3 regions of the Micromonospora sp. NPDC049497 genome follow, and region 2 is predicted to be linked to each of the others. Evidence: predicted binding sites of a transcription regulator. Region 2 holds the regulator's gene; each other region holds the start of a gene.

Region 1 (10,279 bases), on a different contig from region 2:
GCGACCAGCTCGGCACCGGTCAGGACCGCCATGTCCTGGAGCATCGCCTTGCGGCGGTCACCGAAGCCGGGGGCCTTGACCGCGCAGACCTTGATGGTCTTGCGGATGGCGTTGACCACCAGGGTGGAGAGCGCCTGGCCCTCCACGTCCTCGGCGATGATGAGCAGCGGCTTGCTGTTCTGGAGGACCTTCTCCAGCAGCGGCAGCAGCTCCTCGATCGCCGAGATCTTCTGGGTGGTGATCAGGATGTACGGGTCCTCGAGGACCGCCTCCTGCCCCTCCACGTCGGTGACGAAGTTCGGCGAGATGAAGCCCTTGTCGAACTGGAGACCCTCGGTGACCTCCAGCTCGGTGGTCAGCGTGGAGCCCTCCTCGACGGTGATGACACCGTCGCGGCCGACCTTCTCCATCGCCTCGGCGATCAGCTCGCCGATCGTGGCGTCCTGCGCGGAGATCGTCGCGACCTGCGCGACCGACTCCTTGTCCGAGACCTCGACGGCCTTGCCGAGCAGCGCCTCGGAGACCTTGGCGGCGGCCGCGTCGACACCCCGCTTCAGGCCGGCCGGGTTGGCGCCGGCGGTCACGTTGCGCAGACCCTCGCGGACCATGGCCTGGGCCAGCACGGTGGCGGTGGTGGTCCCGTCGCCGGCGATGTCGTTGGTCTTGGTCGCCACCTCCTTGACCAGCTGCGCGCCAAGGTTTTCGTACGGGTTGGTGAGCTCGATCTCCTTGGCGATGGTCACGCCGTCGTTGGTGATCGTGGGCACACCGAATTTCTTGTCCAGGACGACGTTGCGCCCGCGCGGGCCGAGGGTGACCTTGACCGTGTCCGCGAGGGCGTTGACACCGTGCTCCAGCAGGTGTCGGGCGTCGTCCGAGAAGCTCAGGATCTTCGCCATGAATGTCCCTTCGAAGCGACGTTGCCCCGGCCCGGCGAGCCGGACCGGGGCAACGACACTGATCGGTTGCTTACTTCTCGATGACCGCGAGGACGTCGCGGGCGGAGAGCACCAGGTACTCCTCGCCGGCGTACTTGACCTCGGTGCCGCCGTACTTCGAGTAGAGAACGGTGTCGCCGACCTTCACGTCGAGCGGCACGCGGTTGCCGTTGTCGTCGATCCGGCCCGGGCCGACAGCGAGGACGGTGCCCTCCTGCGGCTTCTCCTTGGCGGTGTCGGGGATCACGATGCCCGACGCCGTGGTGGTCTCAGCCTCGTTCGCCTGGACCACGATCCGGTCCTCGAGCGGCTTGATCGCAACCTTGGTCGCGGTAGTCACGGGCATACCCTCCTGGGGTACTGGTTTCGTTACCGGTCGACCGGAGCCGACCAGCGTCAATCTGCCACATGCCACCGGGCGGGGCCGTCGTCGCGGGTGCCGGTCCGCCTGGCGTTCAACGACCGGGCGCAGGCCCGGAAGTTGGCACCCTCAGGGTGAGAGTGCTAATCGCAGGTTATTCCTCGGCTAGCACTCCGTCAAGGAGAGTGCCAACGGTCGCCGCTCCGTGTCGCCACTCCTGCGCCACTCTTCACCGCGACACGCCGGCACTCGCTTCCGTGCCGGGTGAGCGCGGCCTTACGTTCCGACACCAGTCGGCACACGGAGGGCAGCGAATGAGCGACGTACCAACCCTGGGATTCCTGCGCGACCAGTTGCGCCGGGCCCGGCAGGCACGCGGCCTCAGCCAGGAGGAGCTGGGCAGGCTGATCAACTACTCGTCGTCGGCGGTCAGCGCCGTCGAGGTCGGACACAAGCCGCTGAGCCCGGACTACCTGGCCCGGGTCGACACGGTGCTGGAGACCGGGGGTCTCTTCATGAGCCTGCTGGAGCTGATCCGGCTGCACGCCGCGCCGGACTGGTTCCGCCCGTGGGAGGAGGTCGAGCGGGACACCGTCTCGCTGCGCTGGTGCGATCCGACGGTGGTCCCCGGCCTGCTCCAGACCGAGGCGTACGCGCGGGCGATGCTCCGGGCCGGCCCGCTGCTGGCCGACGACGAGATCGACGAGCGGGTGCTGGCGCGGATGGCCCGGCAGGCGGTGCTGACCCGCGACCGGCCGCCGCAGCTCGTCGCCGTGGTGGACGAGCAGGCGCTGCGCCGGCTGGTCGGCGACCGGGCCACGATGCGGGAGCAGCTGGAACACCTGCTGACCCGTGGTGCCGAGCCGCACGTGCAGGTGCGGATCATCCCCGCCGAGACACCGTGGCACGTCGGGCTCAACGGCCCGTTCGTCCTGGCCCGGCTCGCCGACGGCACCGAGGTGGCACACCTGGACAACCAGCTCCGGGGCCACACCGTGGACGGCCCGAACGACCTTGCCAGCCTGGGACGGCGTTGGGAGACTGTGGCCGGTGAGGCGTTGCCGCGCCGGCAGTCCGCCCGCCTGATCGAGGAAGTGGCGAAGACATGGACCTGACCCGCGCCACCTGGCGCAAGTCCACCCGCAGCAACAGCAACGGCGGTGCCTGTGTCGAGGTCGCCGACAACCTGCCCGACATGGTCGCCGTCCGGGACAGCAAGGACCCGTCCGGGCCGGTGCTGTCCTTCACTCCGGCCACCTGGCGGGACTTCGTCGCCGCCGTTCCCACCTCGCACTGACACCGCCGTCCCGGCACCCCGACCGGGGCCGGAACAATGAGCGGGTGAACCTGGAACAGCTGGCCGCACTGCGTACGCCGGAGGGGTCGGCCGCACTGGACGCGGCCGCGCGCCTGGCCGGCGGTGATCCGCTGTCGGCGGCGGCCGCGCTGCGGTCCGGCGGTATGCCGCCCGGACTGGCCTCGGCGGCGCTCACCCAGGCCGAGTTGCGCCGCCGCGCGGTCGGCAAGTTCGGTCCGGCGGCGGCCGGCATGTTCCTCACCCGGGCCGGCCTGGAGCAGGCCACCCGCGGCGTCGTCGCGGCCCGGCGGGCGGACCGGCTGCGCGCCGCCGGCGTGACCCGCCTGGCCGATTTGGGGTGCGGGCTCGGTGCCGACGCGCTCGCCGCCGCCCGCGCCGGCATCCGCGTGTACGGGGTGGAGGCTGACCCGCTGACCGCCGCGATGGCCGCCGCGAACGCCGAGGCCGCGGGGCTGGCGGACCGGTTCACCGTGGAGTGCGGCGACGCCACCGCGTTCGACGTGTCCGGCGTCGACGGGGTGTTCTGCGACCCGGCGCGACGGAAGGCGGGCACCGGCCGGCGGATCTTCGACCCGAATGCCTACTCGCCGCCGTGGGACTTCGTCACCGGGCTGGCCGAGCGGGTGCCGCGCACCGTGGTGAAGGTGGCCCCGGGCCTGGACCACGCGCTGATCCCGGCCGGCGCGGAGGCCGAGTGGGTGAGCGTCGACGGCGACCTCGTCGAGGCGGCGCTGTGGTGCGGCGCCCTCGCCGAGGTCCCACGCCGCGCAACCATCCTGAAGGAAGGGCCCCCGCTTAACGCCTTCGGTAGAGGAAGGGCCCCCTGTTATCAGCTGACCGGCTCCGGCCGGGAGGAGGCGGCGGTCGGCCCGGTGCGGCGCTACCTGTACGACCCGGACGCGGCAGTGGTCCGTGCGCACCTGGTCGCGGAGCTGGCCGCCGACCTCGACGCCACGATCGCCGACCCGAGCATCGCCTACCTGTACGCCGACCACCCGACCGCGACGCCGTTCGCGCGCTGCCTGGAGGTCACCGACACGCTGCCGTTCTCGCTCAAGCGGCTGCGCGCGCTGCTGCGGGAGCGCGGCGTGGGGCGGGTGGAGATCCTCAAACGCGGCTCGGCCCTGGAACCGGAGAAGCTCCGCCGCGACCTGCGGCTCGCGGGCGGCGAGGCGGCGAGCCTGGTGCTGACGCGGGTGGCCGGGGCGCCGACGGTGCTGGTGTGCCGCCCGGTCGCGGCATGACGCGACCCTGCCGCCCGGTCGCGGCATGACGCGGCGGCGATTCCCGCTGGCCGGTCCGGGGTGGCGCGGCTAGGTTGACGATCGTGGCAGGACAGGGCACTCCGGCGACGGCGCTGCTGGCGAAGCGGAAGGTGGCACACCGCACCCATCCGTACGACGTCTCCCCCGACGCGCCGAATTACGGCGCCCTGGTGGCGGCGGCCCTGGGGGTGCCGCCGGAGCGCGTGTTCAAGTCGCTGGTCACCGAGGTCGACGGTGCGCTCGCGGTGGCGGTGGTCCCGGTGACCGGCGAGCTGGACCTGAAGGCCCTCGCCGCGGCCCTCGGCGGCAAGCGGGCCGCGATGGCGGACCGCACGGTCGCCGAGCGCGCCACCGGCTACGTCCGGGGCGGCATCAGCCCGCTGGGGCAACGCAAGCGACTCCCGACGGTGCTCGACGAGACGGCGCTGCGACACGACACCGTGTACGTCTCGGCCGGCCGCCGCGGCCTCCAGTTGGAGCTGTCCCCCGAGGACCTCGCAACCCTCACCAACGCCACCACAGCCCCCCTCTCCACCACCTGACCCGCTCCCCCAGCCCGGCCCGGCCCCGTCCGTGCGGCGATCTTGCCCATTCGGCGCCGGTGATCATGGGGTTGGCGGGTGGTGGAGGTCCGATTTCGCCCGTCAACCTCATGATCGACAGGCTTGCCCCGGCTGGGGTGGGATGAGAGCGCTTCCTGGTCGGTGACGCTGGGGCGTCGAGCGCGTTGCCGAATTGTTACCGCCCCCAACAAACTCGTGGCCTCGGCGGTCTTGTGTGCGGGGTCTCACGCGGAATACGTTGCCGGGCACAACAAAAGAACCACCATCCCCCACCCCCGAAAGGACCCTGCACATGCGCAAGGGCTTCCTCGCCGTCGCCGCCGTGGGCCTCCTGGCCACCGGCAGCATGGCGGCCTGTGGCGACAATTCCGGCGACGGCGACCAGGCCGGCGCTCAGCGGACACCGAAGATCGGCGTGATCCTTCCGGACAGCAAGTCCTCCGCCCGCTGGGAGGGCGCGGACCGCAAGTTCCTGGAGGAGGCGTTCAAGGCCGCCGGCGTCCAGTACGACATCCAGAACGCGCAGGGCGACAAGGCGAACTTCTCCACCATCGCCGACCAGATGATCACCAACGGGGCGACCGCCCTGATGATCGTCAACCTGGACTCCGGCACCGGCAAGGCCGTGCTGGAGAAGGCGAAGTCCCAGGGCGTCGCCACCATCGACTACGACCGGCTCACCCTCGGCGGTGGCGCGGAGTACTACGTCAGCTTCGACAACGAGGCAGTCGGCAAGCTCCAGGGCGAGGGCCTGAGCAAGTGCCTGACCGACAAGGCCGCCAAGAACCCGGTCGTGGCGTACCTGAACGGCTCGCCGACCGACAACAACGCGACCCTGTTCAAGAACGGCTACGACTCGGTGCTCAAGCCGAAGTTCGACGCCAAGGAGTACACCAAGGGCCCGGACCAGGCCGTTCCGGACTGGGACAACGCGCAGGCCGGCGTGATCTTCGAGCAGATGCTCACCTCGACCAAGGGCAAGATCGACGGCGTCCTCGCCGCCAACGACGGCCTCGGCAACGCGGCCATCTCGGTGCTCAAGAAGAACAAGCTCAACGGCAAGGTGCCGGTGACCGGTCAGGACGCGACCCCGCAGGGCCTGCAGAACATCCTCGCCGGTGACCAGTGCATGACCGTCTACAAGGCGATCCGCGAAGAGGCGAAGGCCGCCTCCGACCTGGCCATCGCCCTGGCCAAGGGCGAGCGCAAGAACACCGGCCAGACGGTCAAGGACCCGGAGTCCGGCAAGGACGTCGCCGCCGTCCTGCTCACCCCGAAGGCGATCTACAAGGAGAACGTCAAGGACGTCATCGCCGACGGCTTCGTGACCAAGGACGAGGTCTGCACCGGGGAGTACGCCAAGCTCTGCGCCGACGCCGGCATCAGCTGAACCCCGCCGTGGTGAGGCCGCCCGGCACGGGCAACCCCCGTGCCGGGCGGCCTGCCGCCACCGGACGGGCCCCGAGACCTCCCCTGAGCGCGTAAGGAGACCCCCGTGTCCGCGACCCCCCTGCTGGAGCTGCGCGGGATCGACAAGAGCTTCGGTCCCGTCCAGGTCCTGCGCGACGTCGCCTTCGCCGCCTACCCCGGCGAGGTGACCGCGCTGGTCGGCGACAACGGCGCCGGCAAGTCCACGCTGGTCAAGTGCATCAGCGGCATCTACCCCACCGACGCCGGGGAGTTCCTCTTCGACGGCGCGCCGGTGACCATCAACAGCCCCCGGGACGCCGCCTCGTTCGGGATCGAGGTCGTCTACCAGGACCTCGCGCTCTGCGACAACCTGGACATCGTGCAGAACATGTTCCTCGGCCGGGAGAAGCGCAGCGGTGTCGTGCTCGACGAGCCGACCATGGAGCAGATGGCCGCCGAGACCCTCGCCGGGCTCTCCGTCCGCACCGTGAAGTCCCTGCGCCAGCACGTCTCCAGCCTCTCCGGCGGCCAGCGGCAGACCGTCGCCATCGCCAAGGCCGTGCTGTGGAACAGCAAGCTGGTGATCCTGGACGAGCCCACCGCCGCGCTCGGCGTCGCGCAGACCGCGCAGGTGCTGGAACTCGTCCGCCGGCTGGCCGACAACGGCCTGGCCGTGGTCCTCATCTCGCACAACATGAACGACGTCTTCGCCGTGTCCGACCGGATCGCCGCGCTGTACCTCGGCCAGATGGTCGCCCAGGTGAAGACCACCGACATCACCCACGCCCAGGTGGTCGAGCTGATCACCGCCGGCCGGTCCGGCGGGCTCGGCCTCGGCGGGGGCAACGGGCAGTCCGACAACGGCGGCGAGCCCGCCGCCAGCACCCCGGGAGCCGTCCGATGACCACCACCACCGTCCGCCAGGAGGGGCCGGCGTCCGTCACCCCGGCGCCCACCGTCGGAGGTCACGTCCGCAACTACCTGGCCCGCGTACGCGGTGGTGACCTCGGGTCGCTGCCGGCGGTCACCGGCCTGCTCGTCCTCTGCGTCGTCTTCGCGATCGTCCGGCCGGTCTTCTTCTCGGCGGCGAACTTCGCCAACCTGTTCACCCAGGGCGCGGCCGTCACCGCCATCGCGATGGGCCTGATCTTCGTCCTGCTGCTCGGCGAGATCGACCTCTCCGCCGGCTTCGCCAGCGGCGTCTGCGCGGCGATCCTCGCCAACGTGGCGACGGTGCTCGGCTACCCCTGGTACGTCGCGGTCGCCGCCGCGCTCTTCACCGGCATGGTCATCGGCCTCACCCTGGGCGTCCTGGTCGCCAAGGTCGGGATCCCGTCCTTCGTGGTGACGCTCGCCGGCTTCCTCGCCTTCCAGGGCGTGGTGCTGCTGCTCATGGAGGAGGGCACCAACATCTCGATCCGCGACGAGACGATCATCGCGATCGAGAACCGCTGGGTCCCGCCGCTGATCGGCTGGGTGCTCGTCGCGGTCGCCGTCGGCGGGTACGCCGCCGCGCAGTTGCTGCGCCACCGCAACCGTACGGCGCGCGGCCTGGTCACCGACCCGATCATGGTGGTCGTCGGACGCATCGCCGCGCTGGCGGTCATCCTCGGCATCGCGGTGTACGTGCTCAACCAGGAGCGCAGCATCAACCCGCTGATCAGCTCCAACAAGGGCATGCCGATCGTGGTGCCGATCCTCGCCGTGCTGCTGGTCTTCTGGACGTTCGTGCTGAGCCGGACCGCGTACGGCCGGCACCTGTACGCGGTCGGCGGCAACCGCGAGGCGGCCCGGCGGGCCGGCATCAACGTGGACAAGATCCGCATCTCGGCGTTCGTCATCTGCTCCGTGATGGCGGCCGTCGGCGGCATCATCGCGGCCAGCCGGGACAGGTCGGTCGACCCCAACACCGGTGGCAGTAACGTGCTGCTCTACGCCGTCGGCGCGGCGGTGATCGGCGGCACCAGTCTCTTCGGCGGCAAGGGCCGGATCATCGACGCCGTGCTCGGTGGCGCGGTGGTTGCCGTGATCATCAACGGGATGGGCCTGATGGGGTACAGCTCCGGCGTCAAGTACGTGCTGACCGGCCTGGTGCTGCTGCTCGCCGCCGGTGTGGACGCGCTGTCACGGCGGCGGTCCGCGGCCACCGGCACCCGCTGACTCCGGCTTCACGGAAGTAACGACCCCATGCGCGCAGGACCCACTCAGGACGAGATCCGTCGGCAGAACCTGGGTGCCCTGCTGCGCCACGTACACGTGCACGGCGCGACCTCGCGGGCGGAACTCACCACCACGCTGGGGTTGAACCGGAGCACCATCGGCGCACTCACCACCGACCTCGCCGCGGCCGGCCTGGTGAGCGAGGGGGCGCCGAAGGAGACCGGCCGGGCCGGACGACCGTCGCTGGTCGTCCGGCCCGAGTCGGCCCGTGTGCACGCGTACGCGTACAGCATCGAGGTGGACCGGCTGCGGGTCGCGCGGATCGGTCTGGGCGGCGCGGTGCTCGACCGCCGGGAGCTGGCCCGGCCGCACAACCTCACCGCCGCGGAGGCCGCGCCGCTGCTGGCCGGCGCGGTGAAGGAGATGCGGCAGGTGGTGCCGCCGGACGCGATCTGCGTCGGCGCCGGCGTCGCCGTGTGCGGCATGGTCCGCCGCGACGACGGCCTGGTCCGGCTCGGGCCGACCACCGGCTGGGTGGACGAGCCGATCGGCGCGGCGCTCGGCGAGGAACTGGGGCTCGACGTGCCGGTCGTGGTGGGCAACGTCGCCGACGTTGCCGCGTTCGCCGAGCACGCCCGGGGTGCGGCGGCCGGCTGCGACAACGTCATCTACCTGTACGGGGACGTCGGCGTCGGCGCCGGCATCATCGTCGGCGGGCGGCGGCTGACCGGGCACGGCGGGTACAGCGGCGAGGTCGGGCACATGGTGGTGGTTCCCGGCGGGTCACGCTGCGCGTGCGGGTCCCGGGGCTGCTGGGAGACCGAGATCGGCGAGCACGGGCTGCTCCAGGCCGCCGGCCGCGCCGACGCCCGCGGCAAGGACGCCCTGCTGGCCGTGTTCGACGCCGCCGACCGGGGGGACGCGCGGGCCCAGACGGCCGTACGCCAGGCCGGTGACTGGCTCGGCTTCGGCGTGGCGAACCTGGTCAACATCTTCAACCCGGAGATGGTCATCTTCGGGGGCACCATGCGCGACCTCTATCTCGCGGCGGCGGCCCAGGTGCGCAGCCGGCTCAACTCGATCGCGCTGCCCGCCTGCCTGGAGCATGTCCGGCTGCGGACCCCGACGCTCGGCGACGACGCGCCCCTGCTCGGCGCGGCCGAGTTGGCCTTCGAGCGACTGCTGGCGGACCCGCTCGACGTCGGCTGATTCGCGATTCGCAGTGAACTGATTCGGCGCTCAATCCGTACCTGTGGACGGACGGGCGGCCGGTGGGTGCGGCGGCCCGGGCAACCTGTGTACCGGTCCGGCCCCGAGGAGGCACCGCAGACATGGCACCGCTCAGATCCGCCCGTAGCCGGCAGGGGCACCGGACCCGCGTCGCGGTGCTGCTCGTCACGATCGCCGCCGGGCTCGGGCTGCTGCCCGGCGCCGCCCTCGCCGCCCCGGCCGGGCAGCAGCTCAACGCCGCCGACGCGGCACTGCTCGCCGGCGTACGGCTGGCCGGCCTGTGGGAGATGCCGGCCGGTCAGATGGCCGCCGAGAAGGGCCAGAACCCGGTCGTACGCCAGATCGGTGCCGAGATCGCCAAGCAGCACGAGGAGTTGGACCGGATCACGGTCGACGCCGCCAACAAACTCGGCGCGGCCATCCCGACCGACCCGACCGCCGAGCAGCAGGGCTGGCTGAAGGAGATGAAGGACTCCACCGGCGCCCGCTTCGACCAGATCTTCGTGACCCGCCTGCGGGTAGCCCACGGCAAGATTTTCCCGGTGATCGGCGCGGTCCGCGCCAGCACCCGCAACCCGGTCATCCGCGACCTCGCCGAGGCCGCCAACACCTTCGTCAACGACCACATGACCATGCTGGAGAGCACCGGCCTGGTCCGCTGGGCCGAACTGCCGCCGGCCGCGCTGCCCGCCCCGGCCGAGGACGGCCTGCTCGCCGCCGCCTCGGCCAACACCGGCCCCCAGATGAGCGTCAGCACCACGGTGGTGTGGCTTGTCTTCCTCGCGGCGCTCGGCACCGGCGGCATCGCCACCTGGCGCATGCTCCGCCGCACCTGATCCCCCGGACACCGGCACCGCGATGTCGACGGTGACGTCCCCTGCCCGAGGAGAACCGCCGCACGGACGTACCCGTGCGGCGGTTCTGCTCGGGCTGGTCCTGGCCACCCTCGGCGGCGCACTGGCCCCGGCCGGCCCGGCCGCTGCGCACGCCGTCGTGGTCTCCACGGCGCCGCAGCACGACGCGGTCGTCGGCTA
Region 2 (10,279 bases):
CAGGTGCAGGGTGCCGTCCTTGGTGGTGTTGCCCTTGGCCTTCTCCTCGGCGTAGACGCGGTCCACCGCCGCCTCCAGCGCCGCCCGGTGGTCCTCGGTCAGGACGTTGCGCAGCAGGAGGAACCCCTGCTCGTGGAACTCCTTGCGGTCAATGTCGCTGATCGGCTCGTAACCGGTTTGGTTGCCGTAGTCGAACGCCACGTCGTACCCCTCCCCATGAGGCGTTGAAAAGCATTCCTGGCACAGACCGCCGATCGTAACGTGCCGATTCGCCCACCGGGGAGCGCCCGCCGTGATAACGACCGGTGCCCGGACGCCCGGGAGCGGTACGGCGACTCTCGGTCAGTGTTCCGGCGCGGTATGGCCGATCTGTGGCTGGTTGACCGATTGTGCGGTCACTGCTGGTAGGGAGATCGGGGTCGTTCAGGCGTCGGCGACGACTTCCGCCACCACCTGCGCGGCGGGGGCGGCCGCACCGTCGACCCGGTCCCAGGTGCCCCCGTCGGCGGTCCACTCCAGGCCGCCGAAGCGGACCTTCCGGACGCCGTTGTCCTGGGCGTGCGACACCAGCCAGTGCGCGTACCGCCAACCGCCGCGCTCGTCCGCGGCCGCGATCGTCAGGCTGGTCAGATCGGCCGCGGCGGCGGTCGCCGCGAGACCCCAGTCCAGGGTGAGCCCCCGGGTCAGGGCGGCGGTGGCGACCTGGCCGCGGCGCAGCGGATTGCCGCCGATCGTGCAGGCGACCGCGCCGGTGGCCTCGCCGAGCAGTGCCCGGCTCAGCACCTCCGACTCGTCCGCCCACTTCTGGTACGCCTCGGGGAAGGCGGAGCGCTGCACCTTCTGGGCCGCGTCGGTGACCCGCATCCGCTCCCAGCCGCGCACCTTCTTCAGCGCCGCGTAGAACCGGTTCGCCGCGTACCGGGGGTCGCGGATCTCGGTCGGCGTGCCCCACCCCTGGCTCGGGCGTTGCTGGAAGAGGCCCAGCGAGTCGCGGTCGCCCCCGGCGAGGTTGCGCAGGCCGGACTCCTGGTACGCCGTGGCGAGCGCCACCACCACCGCCCGCTCGGGCATGCCGCGCTGGATGCCGATGGCCGCGATCGTCGCGGCGTTGGCCATCTGGTCGGCGTCGAGCGCCACCTCGCCGTCGGCCCGCACCGTGCACGTCCGGCTGGTCAGCGGGAGACGGAGCTGCTCACCGAACTGCCGGACGACGATCCAGATTCCGACCACGGCCACCAGGAGAAGGACGACGCCACCCGCCACGGCTGCCCGAGTTCGCACCTGCACCCCCACTTCGACAGTCCGACAAGCGTACGTCCCCGTTCGGCTGATCCGGGTCGTCCGACCGGTTCCCTCCGTTACCCCCCGGGCGTGGCGGCGCCGGCCGCCCCGATCAGTCGGCCGCCCTGCCGGCACCAACCCGATCAGCCGGCACGCTCACCCGGACCATCGTCCAGAGCGGCCACCCATCGAGCGGGTCGTTTCGCCCGGAAGGCCAGCACGCCCTCCATTCCCTCCTCGGACAGGAAGAATCCGGTGGAGATGGCCGACAGGTCGGCGATCTCGGCCCGCAGGTCGGTCGCGGGCCGCCGGCGCAGGAGCTCCTTCGCCCCGGCGAGCGCACCCGGCGCGCCCCGGACCAGCGAGTCGCAGAACCGCGCCACCGCCGCGTCCAGCTCGGCCGCCGGCACGGCGGCGGTGACCAGCCCGACCTCGGCGGCCCGCCGGCCGTCGAAGGTGTCCCCGGTGAGGTACAGCTCGGCGGCGGCACGCGGGTGCAGCCGGGGCAGCACGGTCGCCGAGATCACCGCCGGGATCACGCCGATCCGTACCTCGGTGAAGGCGAACGTCGCCTCCTGGGAGCACACCGCCAGGTCGGCCGCCGCGATCAGGCCGAGGCCGCCGGCGCGCGCCGGTCCGGCGACCCGGGCCACCACCGGCTTCGGGCACTCCCAGACCGCCGCGAGCACGTCACCCAGCATCCCGGCCGGCACCGACCCGCTGGCGTACGCGGCGGCGGTCTCCTTCAGGTCCGCCCCGGAGCAGAAGACCGGGCCGGTGTGGTCCAGCACGATCACCCGTACGGAGTCGTCGGCGACCGCCGCGGCGATGCCGTCCAGCAGCGACGTCATGAGCGGGGTCGAGAGCGCGTTGCGGTTGTGCGGGCTGTCCAGGGTGAGGGTGGTCACCCCGCGGGCCGTGGAGACCCGCACGAGCGCGTCGGGAGAGGTCATGTGAGGGCACACTAGTGGCCATGCCCGGCGTCCTTCCAGATGGCGAACCCGTCCCCGTCGACGGGTCGCTCCCCGCGACCGCCACCCGCGCGGTCGGCGCGCGGGGCTTCGGGGTGTACGTGCACGTGCCGTTCTGCGCCAGCCGCTGCGGCTACTGCGACTTCAACACGTACACCGCCGCCGAGCTGGGCGGTGGGGCGAGCCGGGACGGCTACGCCGACACCGTGCTCGCCGAGCTGGCGTTGGCCCGCCGGGCGCTGGGCGAGGGCCCGCCCCCACGGGTGGACACCGTCTTCGTCGGCGGTGGCACGCCGACCCTGCTGCCCGCCGACGACCTCGCCCGGATCCTCGACGCCGTCGACCGCACCTGGGGGCTCGCCGCCGACGCCGAGGTCACCACCGAGGCGAATCCCGAGTCGGTCACGCCGGAGTCGCTGAGGACGCTGCGGGCCGCCGGCTACACCCGGATCTCGCTGGGCATGCAGTCCGCCGCGCCCGGTGTGCTCGCGATCCTGGATCGGAAGCACAGCGCCGGCCGGGCCGTGGCAGCCGCCGCGGAGGCACGCGACGCCGGCTTCGACCACGTCAACCTCGACCTGATCTACGGGACGCCGGGGGAGGGCGCGGAGGACTTCGCCGCCTCCCTCGACCAGGTGGTGGCCGCCGGGGTCGACCACGTCAGCGCGTACGCCCTGATCGTCGAGGACGGCACCCGGCTCGCCGCCCGGATGCGCCGCGGCGAGCTGCCGTACCCGGACGACGACGTCGCCGCGGACCGGTACCTGGCCGCGGAGGCCGCCCTCGGCGCGGCCGGCTTCTCCTGGTACGAGGTCTCCAACTGGGCGCGCTCCGACGCGGCCCGGTGCCGGCACAACCTGCTCTACTGGTCCGGCGCGGACTGGTGGGGCCTCGGCCCGGGGGCGCACAGCCACGTCGGCGGCGTGCGCTGGTGGAACGTCAAACACCCCACGGCGTACGCGCAACGCCTGGCGGGCGGGGAGTCGCCCGGTCTGGCGCGGGAGGTGCTCGGGCCGGACGAGGCGCACATGGAGGACGTGATGCTGCGCCTGCGGCTCGCCTCCGGGCTGCCGCTGGACGCCCTCGACGAGGCCGGCCGGGTCGGCGCGGGGAAGGCGCTCGCCGACGGGCTGCTCGACCCCGACCGGTACGCGGCCGGCCGGGCCGTGCTCACCCTGCGCGGGCGACTGCTGGCCGACGCGGTCGTCCGGGACCTGCTGCCCTGAGGCCCGGTCTCCCACCTCGCCCCTGTTCCGTGCGGGGGACCGGACCTCGGTGCCGGCCGGGGGAGCGGCCGGCCCGGAGTCAGCGCTTCACGAAGGAGTAGGTCATCGGGTACCGGTACAGCACACCCTCATTGGCCTTGACGCCGCCGATGATCCCGAAGATCACCGGGACGATCCAGACGAGCATCGGGACGAAGAAGAGCAGGCCGCAGGTGATCAGGGTGAGCACCCAGCTCAGCACACCGACGACCGCCCAGGTGAGCTGGAAGTTCAACGCGGCGACCGCGTGTGCCCGCACCGTCGGTGACTGCTGACCGCGGGTCATCATCGCGATGAGCGGCGCGACCCAGCCGAACAGGCCGCCGCCGATGATCACGCCGAGCGGGCCGCCGAAGTGCGCCACCAGTGCCCAGGTCTTGTCCTCGGCGTTGGGGTAGCCGCCCGCCGGCGGGCCGTACGCGCCGGCCGGGTAGCCGCCGCCGTGGGGCGGATAACCACCGGGCGGGGGATGACCGCCGGGGGGCGGATAGCCACCGGGCGGCGGATAGCCACCGGCGGGGGGATAGCCACCGGGCGGTGGGTAGCCGCCCGACGTCGGGGCGTCACCGGAGGGTGGCGGATAGCCACCGGGCGGGGGATAGCCGCCCGCGCCCGGTGCCCCGGACAGTGGTGCGGTGGGTTCGTCCGGGGCGGGCGGGCCGGGGAAGCCCGACGGAACGGTCGGGTCCGGGTCTCCCGCGCCGGGAGGGCGAGGTGGTTCAGTCATGGACGTCACGGTAGGGGCAGTCGGCAAGGGCGCACCAGAGCGACACCGCCCGGGATGTCCGGATGGACGGCCCTGGCGCCGCAGGCGGGCGGGTGCGCGCAGCACCCTCCGCCATTGATCATCGCGATGCCGGCCCTGCCGACGTAGACTGGCACTCGCTACAGTCGAGTGCCAGGCCGCTGCCCGGGCCCGTTCCGCGCGCCCGGCCCGACGTGCGACAGGAGGTGGGGAGGATGGGTCTCGACGACCGCAAACTCGCCGTGCTGCGCGCGATCGTCGAGGACTACGTCGCCACGCAGGAGCCCGTCGGCAGCAAGGCGCTGGTCGAGCGGCACCAGCTCGGCGTCTCGCCGGCGACGGTGCGCAACGACATGGCGGTGCTGGAGGAGGAGGGCTACATCCGGCAGCCGCACACCAGCGCCGGCCGGGTACCCACCGACCGTGGCTACCGGCTCTTCGTGGACCGACTGTCCCGGGTCAAGCCGCTGAGCCCGGCCGAGCGCCGGGCGATTGAGCGGTTCCTGGTCGGCGCCGTCGACCTGGACGACGTGGTGCACCGCACGGTGCGGCTGCTGGCGCAGCTGACCCGACAGGTCGCCGTCGTGCAGTACCCGTCGCTCGCCCGTTCCTCGGTGCGGCACCTGGAGCTGGTGCCGATCTCCACCACCCGACTGATGCTCGTCATGATCGCCGACACCGGTCGGGTGGAGCAGCGGCTGGTCGAGCTGCCCGCGCCGGTCGCGGCGGACGACGTCACCGACCTGCGCCGACTGGTCAACGAGAAGCTGGTCGGCAGCCGGCTGTCGGAGACCCCACCCCTGGTCCAGGCCCTGGTCGACGAGTCGGCGCCGCACCTGCGCGGGGCCATGACCACGCTGTCCACCGTGCTGCTCGAGACGCTGGTCGAGCGGCACGAGGAGCGGATCGCCCTGGCCGGCACGGCCAACCTGACCCGTGGTGGCCTGCTCGATTTCCAGGGTTCCCTGCGTCCCATCCTGGAGGCGCTGGAGGAGGAGGTCGTGCTCCTCAAGCTGATCGGCGAGACCCAGCCCAGCACCACCCGGGTGCTGATCGGCGACGAGAACGAGGTCGACAACCTCCGCGCCGCCTCGGTGGTCAGCACCGGGTACGGCCCCGGCGCGACCATCGTCGGTGGGCTCGGCGTGTTGGGGCCCACCCGGATGGACTACCCCGGCACGATCGCCACGGTACGTGCCGTGGCACGCTACGTGGGCGATCTGCTGGCCCAGAACTGACCAGTCAGGGTCGTCGGTGGCACGGGAGGCCGACGACCGGCGCAACGCGAGACGAACATGAGGACACGGAACGCAGTGGCCAGGGACTACTACGGCATCCTCGGTGTGAGCCGGGAAGCCTCCGACGACGAGATCAAGCGCGCCTACCGCAAGCTGGCGCGGCAGTTCCACCCGGACGTGAATCCGGACCCGGAGGCCCAGGAGAAGTTCAAGGACATCAACGCCGCGTACGAGGTCCTCTCGGACGACCGGAAACGGCAGATCGTCGACCTCGGCGGTGACCCGCTCGCCCCCGGCGGCGGGGGCGCCGGCGGTCCGGGTGGCCCCGGCGGGGCGGGGCCGTTCGTCGGCTTCCAGGACATCATGGACGCGTTCTTCGGCGGCGCCGCCGGTGGCGCGCGGGGGCCGCGTCCGCGTACCCGACCGGGTGCCGACGCGATCCTGCGCCTCGAACTGGATCTCCAGGAGACCGCGTTCGGCGTCGAGGCGCCGATCACCGTCGACACCGCCGTGCTCTGCACCACCTGCTCCGGTGCCGGCACCGCCGCCGGCACGCACCTGGCCACCTGTGAGGCGTGCGGCGGCCGCGGCGAGGTGCAGTCGGTGCAGCGCACCTTCCTCGGCCAGGTGGTCTCCGCCCGGCCGTGCACCGTCTGCCAGGGCTACGGCACCACCATCCCGCACCCCTGCCCGACCTGTGCCGGCGACGGCCGGGTGCGCACCCGCCGCTCGCTGACCGTCAAGATCCCCGCCGGGGTCGAGGACGGCATGCGGATCCGGCTGGCCCAGCAGGGCGAGGTCGGCCCGGGTGGCGGCACCGCCGGCGACCTGTACGTGGAGATCCACGAACGACCCCACGACGTCTTCTCCCGCAAGGGCGACGACCTGCACTGCCGGGTCACCGTCCCGATGACCGCCGCGGCCCTGGGGACCCGGCTGACCATCAAGACGCTGGACAGCGAGGAGCCGCTCGACGTCAAGGCCGGCACCCAACCGGGCAGCACGCTGCGACTGCGTGCCCGGGGCGTACCCCACCTGCGCGGCACCGGCCGGGGTGACCTCTACGTCCACCTCGACGTGCGGACCCCGACGAAGCTCGACGCCGACCAGGAGCGGATGCTGCGCGACTTCGCCAAGACCCGGGGCGAGGAGGTCGCCGAGCTGACCAAGCAGGGCGGCTTCTTCTCCCGGATGCGCGACGCCTTCAACGGCCACGCCTGACCATGTCCGCGCCGCTGTTCCTCGTCGAGGCGCTGCCCGCCGCCGACCAACTGGTCCTGGACGGCCCCGAGGGGCACCACGCCGCCACCGTGCAGCGGCTGCGCGTCGGCGAGGAGCTGCTCCTGGCCGACGGGCGGGGCGGCACGGCCGCCGCCGTGGTCACCGCCGTCGGCCAGGGCACCCTGGACCTCGACGTGGTCTCCCGGGGGTACGTGGACGCGCCCGTCCCGCGTCTCGTGGTGGTGCAGGGCATCGCCAAGGGCGACCGCGGCGAACTGGCCGTGCAGGCGATGACCGAGGTGGGCGTGGACGAGATCGCGCCCTGGGCCGCTGCCCGCTCGGTGACCCAGTGGCGGGGCGACCGGGGCGTACGGGCGCGGGAGAAGTGGGCGTCGACCGTCCGCGAGGCCGCCAAGCAGTCCCGCCGGGCGTGGCTGCCGGTGGTGGCCGGCGCCCCGGACGAGTCGACGACGCAGGTGACCCGCCGGATCGCCGGTGCCGCTGCCGCGTACGTGCTGCACGAGGAGGCCGACGAGCGGCTCGCCACCGTGCCGTTGCCCGACGCCGGCGAGATCGTGCTGGTGGTCGGCCCGGAGGGCGGCATCGACCCGGCCGAGCTGGACGCCTTCGCCGAGGCCGGCGCCCGGCCGGTGCGCCTGGGGCCGTCGGTGCTGCGTACCTCCACCGCCGGGGTCGCGGCCCTGTCGGTGCTCTCCGCCCGCCTCGACCGCTGGTGACGGTGTAAGGAAGGGCCCCCTGTTAACGCCTGGGGTAGAGGAAGGGCCCCTTCTTAACGCGCCTCACGGGCGGGGGAAGACCTGCACCGGCTGGTCGTCGGGGCGCAGGTCGAGCCCGGCGGGGCCGACGATGAGCGGGTCCGGCACGCCCACCACCTCGCGGTCCTTCTCGGCGTAGTCGAAGCGGTTCAGCACGTGCCGCATCGCCTCCAGCCGGGCGCGCTTCTTGTCGTTGCTCTTCACCACGGTCCACGGCGCGTCCGCCGTGTCGGTCCAGAAGAACATCGCCTCCTTGGCCTCGGTGTACTCGTCCCACTTGTCCAGCGACGCGATGTCCATCGGGGAGAGCTTCCACTGGCGTACCGGGTCGACCTGCCGCACCGCGAAGCGGGTCCGCTGCTCGTTCTGCGACACCGAGAACCAGAACTTGACCAGCCGTATGCCGGAGCGCACCAGCATCCGCTCCAGCTCCGGGACCTGCCGCAGGAACTCCAGGTACTCCTTGCGGGTGCAGAAGCCCATCACCCGCTCCACCCCGGCCCGGTTGTACCAGGACCGGTCGAAGAGCACGATCTCGCCGGCCGCCGGCAGGTGCGCCAGCCAGCGCTGGAAGTACCACTGGGTGGCCTCCCGCTCGTTCGGCTTGACCAGGGCCACCACCTTGGCGTCGCGCGGGTTCAGGTGTTCCATGAAGCGCTTGATGGTGCCGCCCTTGCCCGCGGCGTCGCGCCCCTCGAAGAGGATCACCAGCCGCTCACCGGACTCGCGAACCCACTCCTGGAGCTTGAGCAGCTCGATCTGGAGCAGCCGCTTCTGCTGGTCGTACTCGTCGCGGTCCATGCGCTTGTCGTACGGGTAGTCCTCGCGCCAGGTGTCCACCGGGCTGCCGTCCGGGTTGAGCAGGACGGGGTCGTCGTCGTGGCCGTCGAGCACGCGGTAGTCGGCGGCGAGGTCCAGCACGGTGTCGGCCATGCCGGAGACCCTTACCCCGTCCCGGTGCCGATCCGACGCCGGGACGGCTGTCAGTTTGCTGTCAGCTGCGCAGGTAGGAGGCACCGTTGAGGTCGACGATCGTGCCCGACGCCCACTGCGCCTCCGGCGCGGCCAGCCAGTGCACGGCGGCGGCGATCTCCTCCGGCCGCGCCACCCGGTTGAAGGGGCTCTGCGCCCGGATGGCGTCGCCGCGCTCCCCGCTCAGGTGCTCGGTGGTCATGTCCGTCTCCACGAAGCCCGGCGCGACCGTGGCCACGGCGATGCCGTACGGCGCGAGCGCCACCGCGAGGGACTGACCGAGGGCGTTCAGCCCGGCCTTGCTGGCGCCGTAGGCGGGCTGGTCCGGTTCACCCCGGAACGCGCCCCGGGACGAGACGTTGACGATCCGTCCGCCCCGCTCCCGCATGTGCTGGGCGGCGCACCAGGTCACGTTGGCCGCGCCGGTCAGGTTGGTCTCCATGACCTGCCGCCACCGCGCCTGCCAGTCCTCGTAGGAGGCACCGAAGACCGGGTGCGGCCGGTCCCGGTCGCCGTACACACCGGCGTTGTTGACCAGCACGTCCAGCCCGCCGAGCCGGTGCGCGGCCTCGTCCACCATCACCCGTACGCCGTTCGGGTCGGTCAGGTCGGCGCGCACCACCACGTGTCCGTCGCCCGGCAGGTCGGCGCGGAGCGCCTCGGCCAGGTCGGCGGAGTCGCGGTGGTGGATCGCCACCCGGTCGCCGCCGGCCGCGAACGCCGTCGCCACCGCGCGCCCGATGCCGCGCGAGGCCCCCGTCACCAGTACCGCCCGAGAAGTCACGCCGGCCATCCTGCCGCAGCGGACCCGGGGTGTTAACAAGGGGCCCTTCCTCTACCGCAGGCGTTAAGAAGGGGCCCTTCCTTACACTGCCCGGGTGACTGAATGTCTGTTCTGCCGCATCGTCGCCGGGGAGATCCCGGCCACCGTCGTCCGGGAGACCCCCACCACCCTGGCGTTCCGGGACGTCGACCCGAAAGCCCCGGTGCACGTGCTGGTGGTCCCGAAGGAGCACTACGCCGACGTGGCGACCCTCGGCCAGGGTGACCCGGCGCTCGCCGGGGAGGTGCTGGCCACGGCCGCCGCCGTGGCCGAGGACGAGGGGCTGCTCGGCGACGGCTTCCGGCTGATGTTCAACACCGGCCGGTACGGCGGCCAGGAGGTCTTCCACGTGCACGCGCACCTGCTCGGCGGCGCCCCGCTCGGCCCGATGCTGGCTCGGGACCTCGCATGACGCCCGTGGGGGACCGCCTCTCCCGGATGGTGCGGCAGGTCCAGGCGCAGGCCCGCGTGCCGGCGGTCGCCGCGGCGCTGCACCGCGCCGACCGGCCGCTCTGGACCTGCGAGGTGGGGGAGACCGGCAACGACACGACGCTCGGCCCGGAGACGGCGTTCCGGATCGGCTCGGTCACGAAGACCTTCACCGCCGTGCTGACCGTCCAGTGCCGCGACGACGGCCTGCTCGACCTGGACGACCCGCTGGAGCGGCACCTGGACCTGCCGGCACACGGCGAGCTGACCGTGCGTCGGCTGCTGTCGCACACCGCCGGCCTGCAACGGGAGCCGTACGGCGACGTGTGGGACACGCTGCGCGCGCCGGACGCCGAGGCGTTCCTGGCCGACCTGGCCCGGGCCGAGCGGGTGCTGCCCACCGGTCGCCGCTACCACTACTCCAACCTCGGGATGGCGCTGCTGGGCCGGCTGGTGGGGCACCTGCGCGGCGGGACCTGGGCGGAGGTGCTCGCCGAGCGGGTGCTCACCCCGCTCGGGCTCACCGGCACCACGGTCGCCCCGGGACCGACGGCGGCC
Region 3 (10,279 bases), on a different contig from region 2:
TTCGTAGGCGCTCGCGAGCCTCGATGAGGTCAGCCCCGGGGCTGAATGACGACATACGGCCACGTTACACCGAGGTCTTGCAATTTAGGGGGTAGCTTAATCTGCAAGTCGCGGCTCTCCCGGGCCGAAGCGTTGTCGTTTTGCCAACCGGCGCGTCATCGGACGACCTCAGGCGCAACGTACTGTTCTTCAATGCAACCCGACTGGCCCGGTTCCGCTGTCAACGCTCCAGTCACCGGAACCAGTAACAGCCCCTGGGCCGTGGTGGCGGCCGTGTTCACCGGGCTCTGGATCGTCGGGTTCACCGTGGTCTCCCAGTTCGGCGGGTGGCTGACCGACCAGGTGCTGCTCGCGTCGGGCCTGGACCGGGCGGTCTGGCTGTGGCCGGTGCTGGCGCTGGCCACAGTGCTGCTGGCCGGTGCGCCCGCGCTGGCGCTGGCGCTGGTGCCGCGCTCGGCGGCGGTCCGGACGACGGGCCGGGTCTGGTTGGTCGCGGTGCTCGTGCTGGGGCTGCTCGGGCTGCTCCGGGCCCTCCCCCCGGTGCACCACGAGGCCTACCTCGCGACCCTCGCCGTCACCGCCGCCGTAGCCGCCCTCGTCGTACGCGGGCTGGGCCGCGCCCGCACGAGCGACCCGAAACGCACGATCGCCGCACGCCCGCTCGGGGTGACCGCCGGGCTGGCCCTGCTGCTGCCGTGGGTGTGGGTGGGCGCGCTCGGCGGGCTGCTGGAGACCCTGCTCGCCGTCCTCGCGGCGGCGGCCGTCGGCATGGTGGCCGCCGCGCTGCTGGACGACGCCTTCTGGTCGGTGTTCGCGGTCGGCACGCCGCCCCGGCCGGCGCGGCTGGTGCTGGTCGGCGGACTGGTCGCCGGGGTGGCGCTGCTGCTGCTGGGGGCCGGGGTCGGCCAGTCGGGTGCCCAGTTGCCGCTCCTGCTGACCCTGCCGCCGACCGGTTTCGCGCTCGCCGCCCTAGCCATGGCGACCCGCCGGTCGACCGACACCGCCCCGATCTCCACCGACACCGGTCCGGCCGGCGCGGAACCCGACCCGGGGTCGGCTGTCCCGCGCTCCGCGACCGGCTGGCTGGTCGGGCTCGGCGTGTTCGGCCCGCTGGCGTTCACCGATCCCGAGGAGATCAGCGTCGTCCTGGTCAACACCCGCGACGTGCCGTACTGGGTGGCGGCCGCCGCCGGCGCCGGGCTCGCCGTCGCGGTCGTGCTCGCCGTCGCGTACGGCGTGCTGTTCGCCCGTCCCCGCGGCGGCGTGCCGCGTCGGCGGGTGGCCGGGGTGACCGCCGCGGTCCTGCTGGCCACCGTCGGGGTGGTCGCGGTGGGCCCCGGTCAACCCGGCCTGCACGGCGAGCGGCTGCTGGTGGTGCTCCGGGACCAGGCGGACCTGAGCGGCGTCTCCACCGCCCCCGGGAAGGCGGGGCGGGACGCGCGGGCGACCGAGGTCTACCGGCGGCTCGTGGAGACCGCCGACCGGACGCAGGCCGGCCTGCGCCGGGACCTGCGCCGGCTGCGGCTCGACCACACCTCGTACTACCTGGTCAACGCGATCGAGGTGGACGGCGGCCCCGCGGTGCGGGCCTGGCTGGCCGGCCGGCCCGAGGTGGCCCGCGTGCTGGTGAGCCAGCGGGTACGGCCGCTGCCCGAGCCGGCCGGCATGACCCGGGGCGACGCCCCCGCGCCGGCCGGACCGGAGTGGAACGTCCGCCTGATCGGCGCGGACCGGGTCTGGTCGGAGCTGGGAGTGACCGGCACCGGCGTCACCGTGGGCAGCTCCGACTCGGGGGTGGACGGGAGGCATCCGGCGCTGGCCGAGGGTTTCCGGGGCGGCGACGACTCCTGGTACGACCCGTGGGACGCCACCCGCTTCCCCACCGACCAGGGCGGCCACGGCACCCACACGGTCGGCAGCGCGGTGGGCCGCAACGGCGTCGGGGTGGCCCCGGGTGCCGGCTGGGTGGGCTGCGTCAACCTGGACCGCAACCTGGGCAACCCCGCGTACTACCTGGACTGCCTCCAGTTCATGCTCGCCCCGTTCCCGCCCGGCGGGGACCCGTTCACCGACGGTCGCCCCGCCCGCGCGCCGGAGATCCTCACCAACTCGTGGGGCTGCCCATCGATCGAGGGTTGCGACCCGGGGGTGCTCCGGCCGGCCGCCGCCGCGCTCGACGCCGCCGGGATCATGGTCGTCGCGGCGGCCGGCAACACCGGACCCTCCTGTGGCTCGCTCGACGATCCGCCCGCGCCGTACGCGGAGGTGCTCACCGTGGGCGCGGTGGACGACCGGCGCCGGGTGGCCAGCTTCTCGTCGCGGGGACCGGCACCGGGCGGGGTCGCCAAGCCGGACCTGGTCGCGCCGGGCGAGGAGGTCCTCTCCGCGATGCCCGGGGGCGGGTACGGGTCGCTCAGCGGCACCTCCATGGCGACCCCCCAGGTGGCGGGCGTGGTGGCGCTGATGTGGTCGGCGAACCCGGCGCTGGTCGGGGACCTGGACCGGACGCGGCGGATCCTCGCCGAGACCGCGACACCCGCGCAGGTGCCGACGGACACCTGCGGCGACCCGCGGAACGTCGTCGGCGCCGGGCTGGTCGACGCGTACGCCGCAGTCCAGGCCGCCCAGCGGTAAGGAAGGGCCCCCGCTTAACGCCTGGTGAGGTGAAAGGGCCCCTTCTTAACAGGTGACCTCCGGTGCTCTAGGGTCGGCGACCATGGACGCGGAGATCATCGTCACCGAGCTGGCCGTCGACCGTGTGCCGGACGTGGTGGAGCTGTGCCGGCGGGCGCTGGACCTGCCCGAGGACGCGGCCGAGGCGGACGCCCTGATCGACACGTTGTGGATCCGGGCGGGCGCCGACCGGCCGGTGGTGGCGCTCGGCGCGTACCGGGGTGCAGAGCTGGTCGGGACGGTGGTCTGCTCGATCTCCGGGCGGGACACCCGACTCGGGCACGTCGACCTGGTGGCGGTGGACCCGGCGCACCGCCGGCGCGGCGTCGGGCGGGCGCTGCTGTCGTACGCCGAGCGGACGCTCGCCGGGCTGGGCGCGGCCGAAGTGCTGCTCGCCGGCAACCCGCCCTGGTACGGCTGGCCCGGTATCGACGTGCGTTACACCCCGGCGGTCTGCGCCGCGCTGGCGCTCGGCTACACGCAGGACCGTACGGCGTGGAACATGACCGCCGACCTGTCGTACGCCGGGTCCCCGGCCCTGCGGCCGACGGAGACCGCGGAGGCGCGGCTGGCCGGCCAGGGTGTGTCGGTGCGGCGCGCGGAGCCGGCGGACCTGCCGGCGCTGACGGCCTTCGCCCGTTCCACCTTCGGTGGTTCGTGGGACGAGGAGCTGGCCGGGTCGCTCGGCCGTGACCGGGCGGGCTGCCACCTGGCGGAACGCGAGGGCGAGCTGCTCGGTTTCGCGGCGTGGGGGTCGTCCCGGCCCAGCTGGTTCGGCCCGATGGGCACGGCGCCGGCGGCCGAGGGTTCGGGTATCGGCGGGGTGCTGCTGCGGCGCTGCCTGGCCGACCAGCGGGCGGCGGGAATCGACACCGCGCAGATCGGCTGGGTGGGACCTGTGCCGTTCTACTCGGGCAGCGCGGGCGCGCGGATCGAGCGGGTGTTCTTCCTGTACCGGAGGACGCTCGGAGATCAATAAAGGGGCGAATAGGATATAGACCCAGATAACGTCATTCGCCCGCATGGGTCATCGACGCCCCCTACCGTTTCGGTAGAGGAGGCTCTCATGACCACGGACGACGAACTGCCCGGCCCGTTGCCGTTCGACCGACTCGACTACGGCGACGCCGAGCAGCGGGCGGAGATGACCGGCGCCGACCAACCGGCCGACGAGCCGGTCACGCCGGTGGACGAACCGGTCCAGATCCGGCAGCCGTACGACCGGGCACACAAGCGGCGCAACCAGCGGCCCCTGCCGACGTGACAGGCTGGAGCGCGCCGCTGTCGCCAGGGCGGAACACGGAAAGGGGCGGACCGCTGACGCGGCCCGCCCCTTTCGGCGTTCAGGAAACCGGACTCAGAAGTCCATGTCCCCGCCACCCGGACCAGCCGGGGCGGCCGGGGTCTTCTCCGGCTTGTCCGCCACGACGGCCTCGGTGGTGAGGAAGAGCGCCGCAATCGACGCAGCGTTCTGCAACGCCGACCGGGTCACCTTGGCCGGGTCGATGATGCCCGCGGCCAGCAGGTCCACGTACTCGCCGTTGGCGGCGTTGAGGCCGTGGCCCGCGTCGAGGTTACGAACCTTCTCCACCACGACGCCGCCCTCGAGGCCGGCGTTGACGGCGATCTGCCGCAGCGGGGCGTCCAGCGCGATCCGGACGATCTGCGCGCCGGTCGCCTCGTCACCGGCGAGGTCCAGCTTGTCGAAGGCGGTCTTGCCGGCCTGCACCAGCGCGACGCCACCACCCGGAACGATGCCCTCCTCGACGGCGGCCTTCGCGTTGCGGACGGCGTCCTCGATGCGGTGCTTGCGCTCCTTGAGCTCGACCTCGGTGGCCGCGCCGACCTTGATCACCGCAACACCGCCGGCCAGCTTGGCCAGGCGCTCCTGCAGCTTCTCGCGGTCGTAGTCGGAGTCGCTCTTGTCGATCTCGGCCCGGATCTGGTTCACCCGGCCCTGGATCTGCTCGGCGTCACCGGCACCGTCGACGATCGTGGTCTCGTCCTTGGTCACCACGACCTTGCGGGCCCGGCCCAGCATGTCGACGCTGACGGCGTCCAGCTTGAGGCCGACCTCCTCGCTGATGACCTGGCCACCGGTGAGGATGGCGATGTCGGTCAGCATGGCCTTGCGGCGGTCACCGAAGCCCGGCGCCTTGACGGCGACCGACTTGAAGGTGCCCCGGACCTTGTTGACCACCAGGGTGGCCAGGGCCTCGCCCTCCAGGTCCTCGGCGATGATCAGCAGCGGCTTGCCGCCCTGCATGACCTTCTCCAGGATCGGGAGCAGGTCCTTCACCGACGAGATCTTGCTGTTGACGATCAGGATGTACGGGTCGTCGAAGACGGCCTCCATACGCTCCGGGTCGGTCATGAAGTACGCGGAGATGTAGCCCTTGTCGAAGCGCATACCCTCGGTGAGCTCCAGCTCCAGCCCGAAGGTGTTGCTCTCCTCGACGGTGATGACGCCTTCCTTGCCGACCTTGTCCATCGCCTCGGCGATGATCTCACCGACGGTGCTGTCACCGGCGGAGATGGAGGCGGTGGAGGCGATCTGCTCCTTGGTCTCGACGTCCTTGGCGAGCTTCAGCAGCTCCTCCGAGACGCTGGCCACGGCCGCCTCGATGCCCCGCTTCAGGGCCATCGGGTTGGCGCCGGCGGCCACGTTGCGCAGGCCCTCACGGACCAGGGCCTGGGCCAGGACGGTCGCCGTCGTCGTGCCGTCACCGGCGACGTCGTCGGTCTTCTTCGCGACCTCCTTGACCAGCTCGGCGCCGATCTTCTCGTACGGGTCCTCGAGCTCGATCTCCTTGGCGATGCTCACACCATCGTTGGTGATGGTGGGGGCACCCCACTTCTTCTCGAGCACGACGTTGCGGCCCTTGGGGCCGAGCGTCACCTTCACGGCGTCGGCGAGCTGGTTCATGCCCCGCTCGAGGCCGCGGCGCGCCTCTTCGTCGAACGCGATCATCTTGGCCATACGGCGTTGTCCTCCTGGACACTCACGGGCCACCCGAGTGTGTGTCCCGGATGGGCCGCCTGGTGTACGCACCTTGGGGACGTCGCCACCTGGCGACGACGACGTCTCCTCGGCCGGGCCGGATAGCCCGCGACGACCGGCCATGTGCCGCACCAGCGACTGGGCGCCGTTGCGGCCGTGGCCCTACCGCCCCGACCATTGGCACTCACGGTATGCGAGTGCCAATGACTTGTTTAGCACTCTCCCCTGCCGAGTGCAAGCACGAGTGCCCGGGTCAGCCGAGTTCCGCGGCAAGTCGCGCGGCGTTCACCGGACCCTCGCAGGCCCGCTGCTCGGCGTACGTGACGACCAGACCGACGAGCTGGGCGAGGTACGCCGGCAGGGCCAGCACCGCACCGGTCAGGCTCACCACGACGATCCCCACCGCCGTACCGGGCGAGTCCAGTGGAGTGACGCCGAACGGCAGCCCGCCGACCGCCTCGACGATGCCGGCCACCACCGACACGACCACGAAGGCAACCGCCACCAGCGCCATCCGACCCAGCACCAGGCCGAGCCGCTCGTGGAACATCCGGAACGCGCGACCGATCGGGTTCTGCCGCTCGAAGAGGTAGACCGGCCCGGCCAGGCTCAGCGCGAACACGAGGTAGATCCCGGGCAGAACGCAGAAGCAGACACCGACCCCGACCAGCACGCCCACCAGCAGGCTCCACCCCCACAGACCGAGGGCGCGGCGGGCGCCGTGGCGCAACGCCCCGCCGAGGCTCACCGGCTCGCCGGCCGCCTGGCGGGCGACCACCCAGGTGCCGGCCGCCCAGCCGACGGCCTGGACCAGGCCGAAGACCACCAGCGCACCGACGAGCACGCCCAACATCGCCGCCAGGTCGGCGAGGAAGGTGTCCGGAAGCGCGTCGGCGTTCTCGGCCAGGTCGGCGTCCCACCGCGCGGTCGGGTCGACCGCCAGCGAGAGCAGGGACATCAGCGCCGCCGGCAGCACCTGGGTGAGCAGCAGGATCGGCACCAGCAGGGGCCAGCCGCGTCGCACCGCGCCGACGCAGCGCGCCCACCATCCGCCCACGCCGGCTCCGGGCGGGTTGACAAGCGGATCGTTCGGGTCCAACCCGGGCGGGAACCACCCGCCGGGGTACGCCGGGGCCGGCCAGGCCGCCGGACCACCCGGGTACCACGGCTGGCCGCCGTACGGGCCGGGCGGCGGGGCGCCGTACGCCCCGGGGGCCACGCTCGGCTCCCACGGTTGGGGCGGCGGGCCGGGCTGCGGCGCGGTCGGGTCACCCGTCGGCCGCGCCGACGGGTCGGGGTCTCCGGGACCGGGGGACGGAGTGGCCGGAGGCTGCTGGTCGGACAAAGAACCCTCCTCAGCGACAGCTGGAAAGGCTCATGATCCTCCCCGGTGCGTACGCGCACCGCAGCCCCTGCCCGGCGCTCCCGGCGGGCCGGTCGACGGTCAGGCGATGACGCGGACCCGCTCCGCCTGGGGGCCCTTCTGGCCCTGGGCGATCTCGAACTCCACCCGCTGGCCGTCGTCCAGCGCCTTGTAGCCGTCCATCTCGATGGCGGAGAAGTGGACGAAGACGTCCTGGCCGCCGTCGACGGCGATGAAGCCGTAGCCCTTTTCGGAGTTGAACCACTTCACGGTGCCCTGTGCCACGGTGCACTTCCTCACTCTGCGCGGCATTCCACGACCCGGGAACCGGCACGCCGGCCGCCGGGGACCACCGTTCGGCGATCGGCGACGGCCGCTGAATCGGTGACCGGAATCGCACGCTACACGAGGCGTGACGACCACGCACGACCACAAATCGGGCGCATTCCGTGCGATCGGCATCGTCGCCCGTCGCTGTGGTAGGCATGCGCTCATGACAACCGGTCCGGGGATGCCCAGCGCGGTGCGGATGCCGTCCCGACGGGACACCGGCGGGTGGCCCGCCGCGCGGAGGGCGCCGGTCCGGCGGGTCCACCCCCGGGACGCCGCCCGCATGCGGGCGCTGCGGCTGGAGATGCTCGCGGACGCGCCGCTGGCGTTCCTGGAGACCATCGCCGACGCCGCCGCCCGACCGCACGCCGAGTACGCGGCCCGGATCGCGTACGCGTCGGCGGGCACGGGGAACGCCCAGTTCGTGGCGGACCCCGGAGGCCGCCTCGTCGGGCACGCCGGGGGCACCGCCACGCCGGACGAGCCGGGCCTGACCGTCGTGTACGCCGTCTACCTCACCCCGGCCTGGCGGGGCACCGGCCTGCTCGGCGACCTGGTCGAGGCGGTGGCGAGGTGGTCACGCACCTGCGGGCGGCCGGAGCTGATGCTGGAGGTGGTGGTCGGCAACGAGCGGGCCCACCGCGCCTACCAGCGGCTGGGCTTCGAGGACACCGGCGTACGCGTTCCGCACCCGAAGATCCCCGCGCTCACCGAACTCCAGATGCGCCGCCCCGCCTGAGTGTTAAGAAGGGGCCCCTCCTCTACGCCAGGCGTTAAGAAGGGGCCCTTCCTTTCAGGCGTGGCGGCGGCTCTGGACGACACGGAAGCGGTTCGCCACGTAGGCGCCGTCGGTGAGGGCCGAGTTGGCCGCCGGGTTGGCGCCGCTGCCGTGGAAGTCGGAGAACGCCGCCGACTGGTTCACGAACACGCCGCCGGTCAGGTTGCAGGACAGGTGCACGCCGACCTCGATGGCCGTCGCCTCGGCGGCGTCCAGCACCGCCTCGTCGGTGGAGTAGACCGCCGCGGTGAGGGCACCCTTCTCGCCGACCGTCGAACGCAGGATCTCCAGGCTGTGCGCGGTGGAGTCGGTCGCGATGGCGAAGGAGATCGGCCCGAACCACTCCCGCGAGTAGGTGGCGTTGTCGTCGGCGGCGAGCTTGACGATCGTCGGCGTACGCACCACGGCGCCCGGGAAGGCGGGGTGCTCGACCGTACGCGACTCCAGCACCGGCTCACCGACCTTGGTGATCTCGTCGAGCCGCTCCAGCACCCCGTCGTTGACGATCGCGCCGGTCAGTTCCACGCCGCGGGCCGGGTCGGCGGTGAGCTTCCCGACCGCCGCCGCGATGCCCCCCGCCACCTCGTCGAAGCTCTTGTGCCCCTGGTCGGTCTCGATGCCGCCCGAGGGGATCAGGATGTTCTGCGAGGTGGTGCACATCTGGCCGCTGTACAGGGTCAGCGTGAAGCCGAGGTTGCGGCACATGCCGGCGAAGTCGTCGGTGGAGTCGACCACGACGGTGTTGAGGCCGGCCTTCTCCGTGTAGACGGCGGCCTGCCGCGCGTTGGCCTCCAGCCAGTCGCCGTACTCGGTGGAGCCGGTGAAGTCGACGATCCGTACGGACGGGTGCAGGGCCAGGGTCGAGGCGAGCGTCTCGCCGGGGGCCTCGGCCGCGAGCAGCACCAGGTTCGGGTCGAACCCGGCCTCCGCGAGCACCTCCCGGGCGTAGCGCACGGTGATCGCGAGCGGCAGCACCGCGCGCGGGTGCGGCTTGACGACCACCGGGTTGCCGGTGACCAGCGAGGCGAAGAGCCCCGGGTAGGAGTTCCAGGTCGGGAAGGTGTTGCAGCCGATCACCAGCGCGACGCCCCGGGGGACCACGTGGAACGTCTTGGTCATCCGCAGCGGGTCACCCTTGCCGGCGGCCTTCTCCCAGCCGGCCGTGCCGGGATGGCGGGTCATCTCCGCGTACGCGTAGGCGACCGCCTCGAGCGCGCGGTCGAGCGCGTGCGCGCCGCCGGCCTGGAAGGCCATCACGAACGCCTGGCCGCTGGTGAACTGCACGGCGTTGGCCAGCTCGAAGATGTGCTTGTGGACCCGGTCGAGGATCTCCAGGCAGACGCCCGCGCGGGCCTGCGGGCCGGCGTCGCGCCAGGCGGGCAGGGCGGCGGTCGCGGCGCCGACGAGCTGGTCGGCGGCGGCGTGCGGGTAGCGCACGCCCAGTTCCAGGCCGAACGGACTCGCCTCGGTGGCGACCGTGCCGCCGTCACCGGGCTGGTCGAGGGGGAAGTCGCCGTGCAGGTACGCCTCGAAGGCGGCCCTGCCGTCGGCGGCTGCGGTCTCGCCGTACACGCGCGGGCTGGGTGACTCGGGGTAGGCGGACCAGTACCCCCGCTCCGTGATCGCGGTCAGCGCGCGGTTGAGGGTCTCGGCGTGCCTGTCGTACAGGGGGTGCGGGGTCTCCGTCATGCCCGCCATCATGCAACAGAAAGCCCCCAGATCAGTAGAGCAGTGTCACAACACGGATCGTCAGCGGCCGGTCGCCCGATGGCGGCCGTGGACGACCGGTCGCATGCTGGGGTGGTGCGGCAGCGGACCTGCGCCCGGGCCACCTGGCTCAACGGCACCACCCTGGTCGGGCTGGTGCTGGCCACGCTGACCCGGACCCGGCGGCTGCGCACGCCGGACGGGGTGATCGTGGCCGGCGGCTACCGCCTGCGGATACCCCGTCAGGAGTGCTTCACGGTGGGCTCGGTGGTGTTGACCCGCCGGCCGCCGGAGTGGCTGCTCCACCCGGACCGGGCCGACCTGCTCGGTCACGAGCTGCGGCACGCCCGGCAGTACGCGCTGCTCGGGCCCCTGTTCTGGCCCGCGTACTGGCTGGCGTGCCTCTGGTCGTACGGCCTGACCGGCA

What was found. Region 2 encodes HrcA, which represses chaperone genes, less so after heat shock. Its sites were predicted from a motif close to GGTTNGCACNCTCNNNNNGAGNGTGCNAACC; they were not measured.
Positions count from the first base shown of each region.
Region 1: the regulator HrcA is predicted to act here: its motif matches at 1,418-1,448, upstream of groES (co-chaperone GroES).
Region 3: the regulator HrcA is predicted to act here: its motif matches at 5,850-5,880, upstream of groL (chaperonin GroEL).

Region 1 covers NZ_JBITMC010000001.1:202,498-212,776, reverse strand. The annotation lists gene groL (chaperonin GroEL) at 1-899, opposite strand, end outside; gene groES (co-chaperone GroES) at 970-1,284, opposite strand; gene ACIBR0_RS01000 (Scr1 family TA system antitoxin-like transcriptional regulator) at 1,614-2,414, shown strand; gene ACIBR0_RS00995 (DUF397 domain-containing protein) at 2,405-2,596, shown strand; gene ACIBR0_RS00990 (methyltransferase domain-containing protein) at 2,641-3,861, shown strand; gene ybaK (Cys-tRNA(Pro) deacylase) at 3,945-4,424, shown strand; gene ACIBR0_RS00980 (sugar ABC transporter substrate-binding protein) at 4,738-5,835, shown strand; gene ACIBR0_RS00975 (ATP-binding cassette domain-containing protein) at 5,941-6,759, shown strand; gene ACIBR0_RS00970 (sugar ABC transporter permease) at 6,756-8,015, shown strand; gene ACIBR0_RS00965 (ROK family protein) at 8,043-9,224, shown strand; gene ACIBR0_RS00960 (DUF4142 domain-containing protein) at 9,347-10,081, shown strand; gene ACIBR0_RS00955 (copper resistance protein CopC) at 10,104-10,279, shown strand, end outside.
Region 2 covers NZ_JBITMC010000002.1:856-11,134, forward strand. The annotation lists gene ACIBR0_RS03250 (phytanoyl-CoA dioxygenase family protein) at 1-201, opposite strand, end outside; gene ACIBR0_RS03255 (hypothetical protein) at 424-1,287, opposite strand; gene ACIBR0_RS03260 (enoyl-CoA hydratase-related protein) at 1,425-2,234, opposite strand; gene hemW (radical SAM family heme chaperone HemW) at 2,255-3,478, shown strand; gene ACIBR0_RS03270 (DUF4870 domain-containing protein) at 3,558-4,244, opposite strand; gene hrcA (heat-inducible transcriptional repressor HrcA) at 4,478-5,500, shown strand; gene dnaJ (molecular chaperone DnaJ) at 5,576-6,721, shown strand; gene ACIBR0_RS03285 (16S rRNA (uracil(1498)-N(3))-methyltransferase) at 6,724-7,458, shown strand; gene ppk2 (polyphosphate kinase 2) at 7,522-8,430, opposite strand; gene ACIBR0_RS03295 (SDR family NAD(P)-dependent oxidoreductase) at 8,492-9,253, opposite strand; gene ACIBR0_RS03300 (histidine triad nucleotide-binding protein) at 9,348-9,704, shown strand; gene ACIBR0_RS03305 (serine hydrolase domain-containing protein) at 9,701-10,279, shown strand, end outside.
Region 3 covers NZ_JBITMC010000018.1:36,507-46,785, reverse strand. The annotation lists gene ACIBR0_RS22550 (DUF5635 domain-containing protein) at 1-55, opposite strand, end outside; gene ACIBR0_RS22545 (S8 family serine peptidase) at 193-2,634, shown strand; gene ACIBR0_RS22540 (GNAT family N-acetyltransferase) at 2,717-3,652, shown strand; gene ACIBR0_RS22535 (hypothetical protein) at 3,740-3,937, shown strand; gene groL (chaperonin GroEL) at 4,031-5,653, opposite strand; gene ACIBR0_RS22525 (hypothetical protein) at 5,928-7,019, opposite strand; gene ACIBR0_RS22520 (cold-shock protein) at 7,119-7,322, opposite strand; gene ACIBR0_RS22515 (GNAT family N-acetyltransferase) at 7,567-8,106, shown strand; gene paaN (phenylacetic acid degradation protein PaaN) at 8,161-9,834, opposite strand; gene ACIBR0_RS22505 (hypothetical protein) at 9,949-10,279, shown strand, end outside.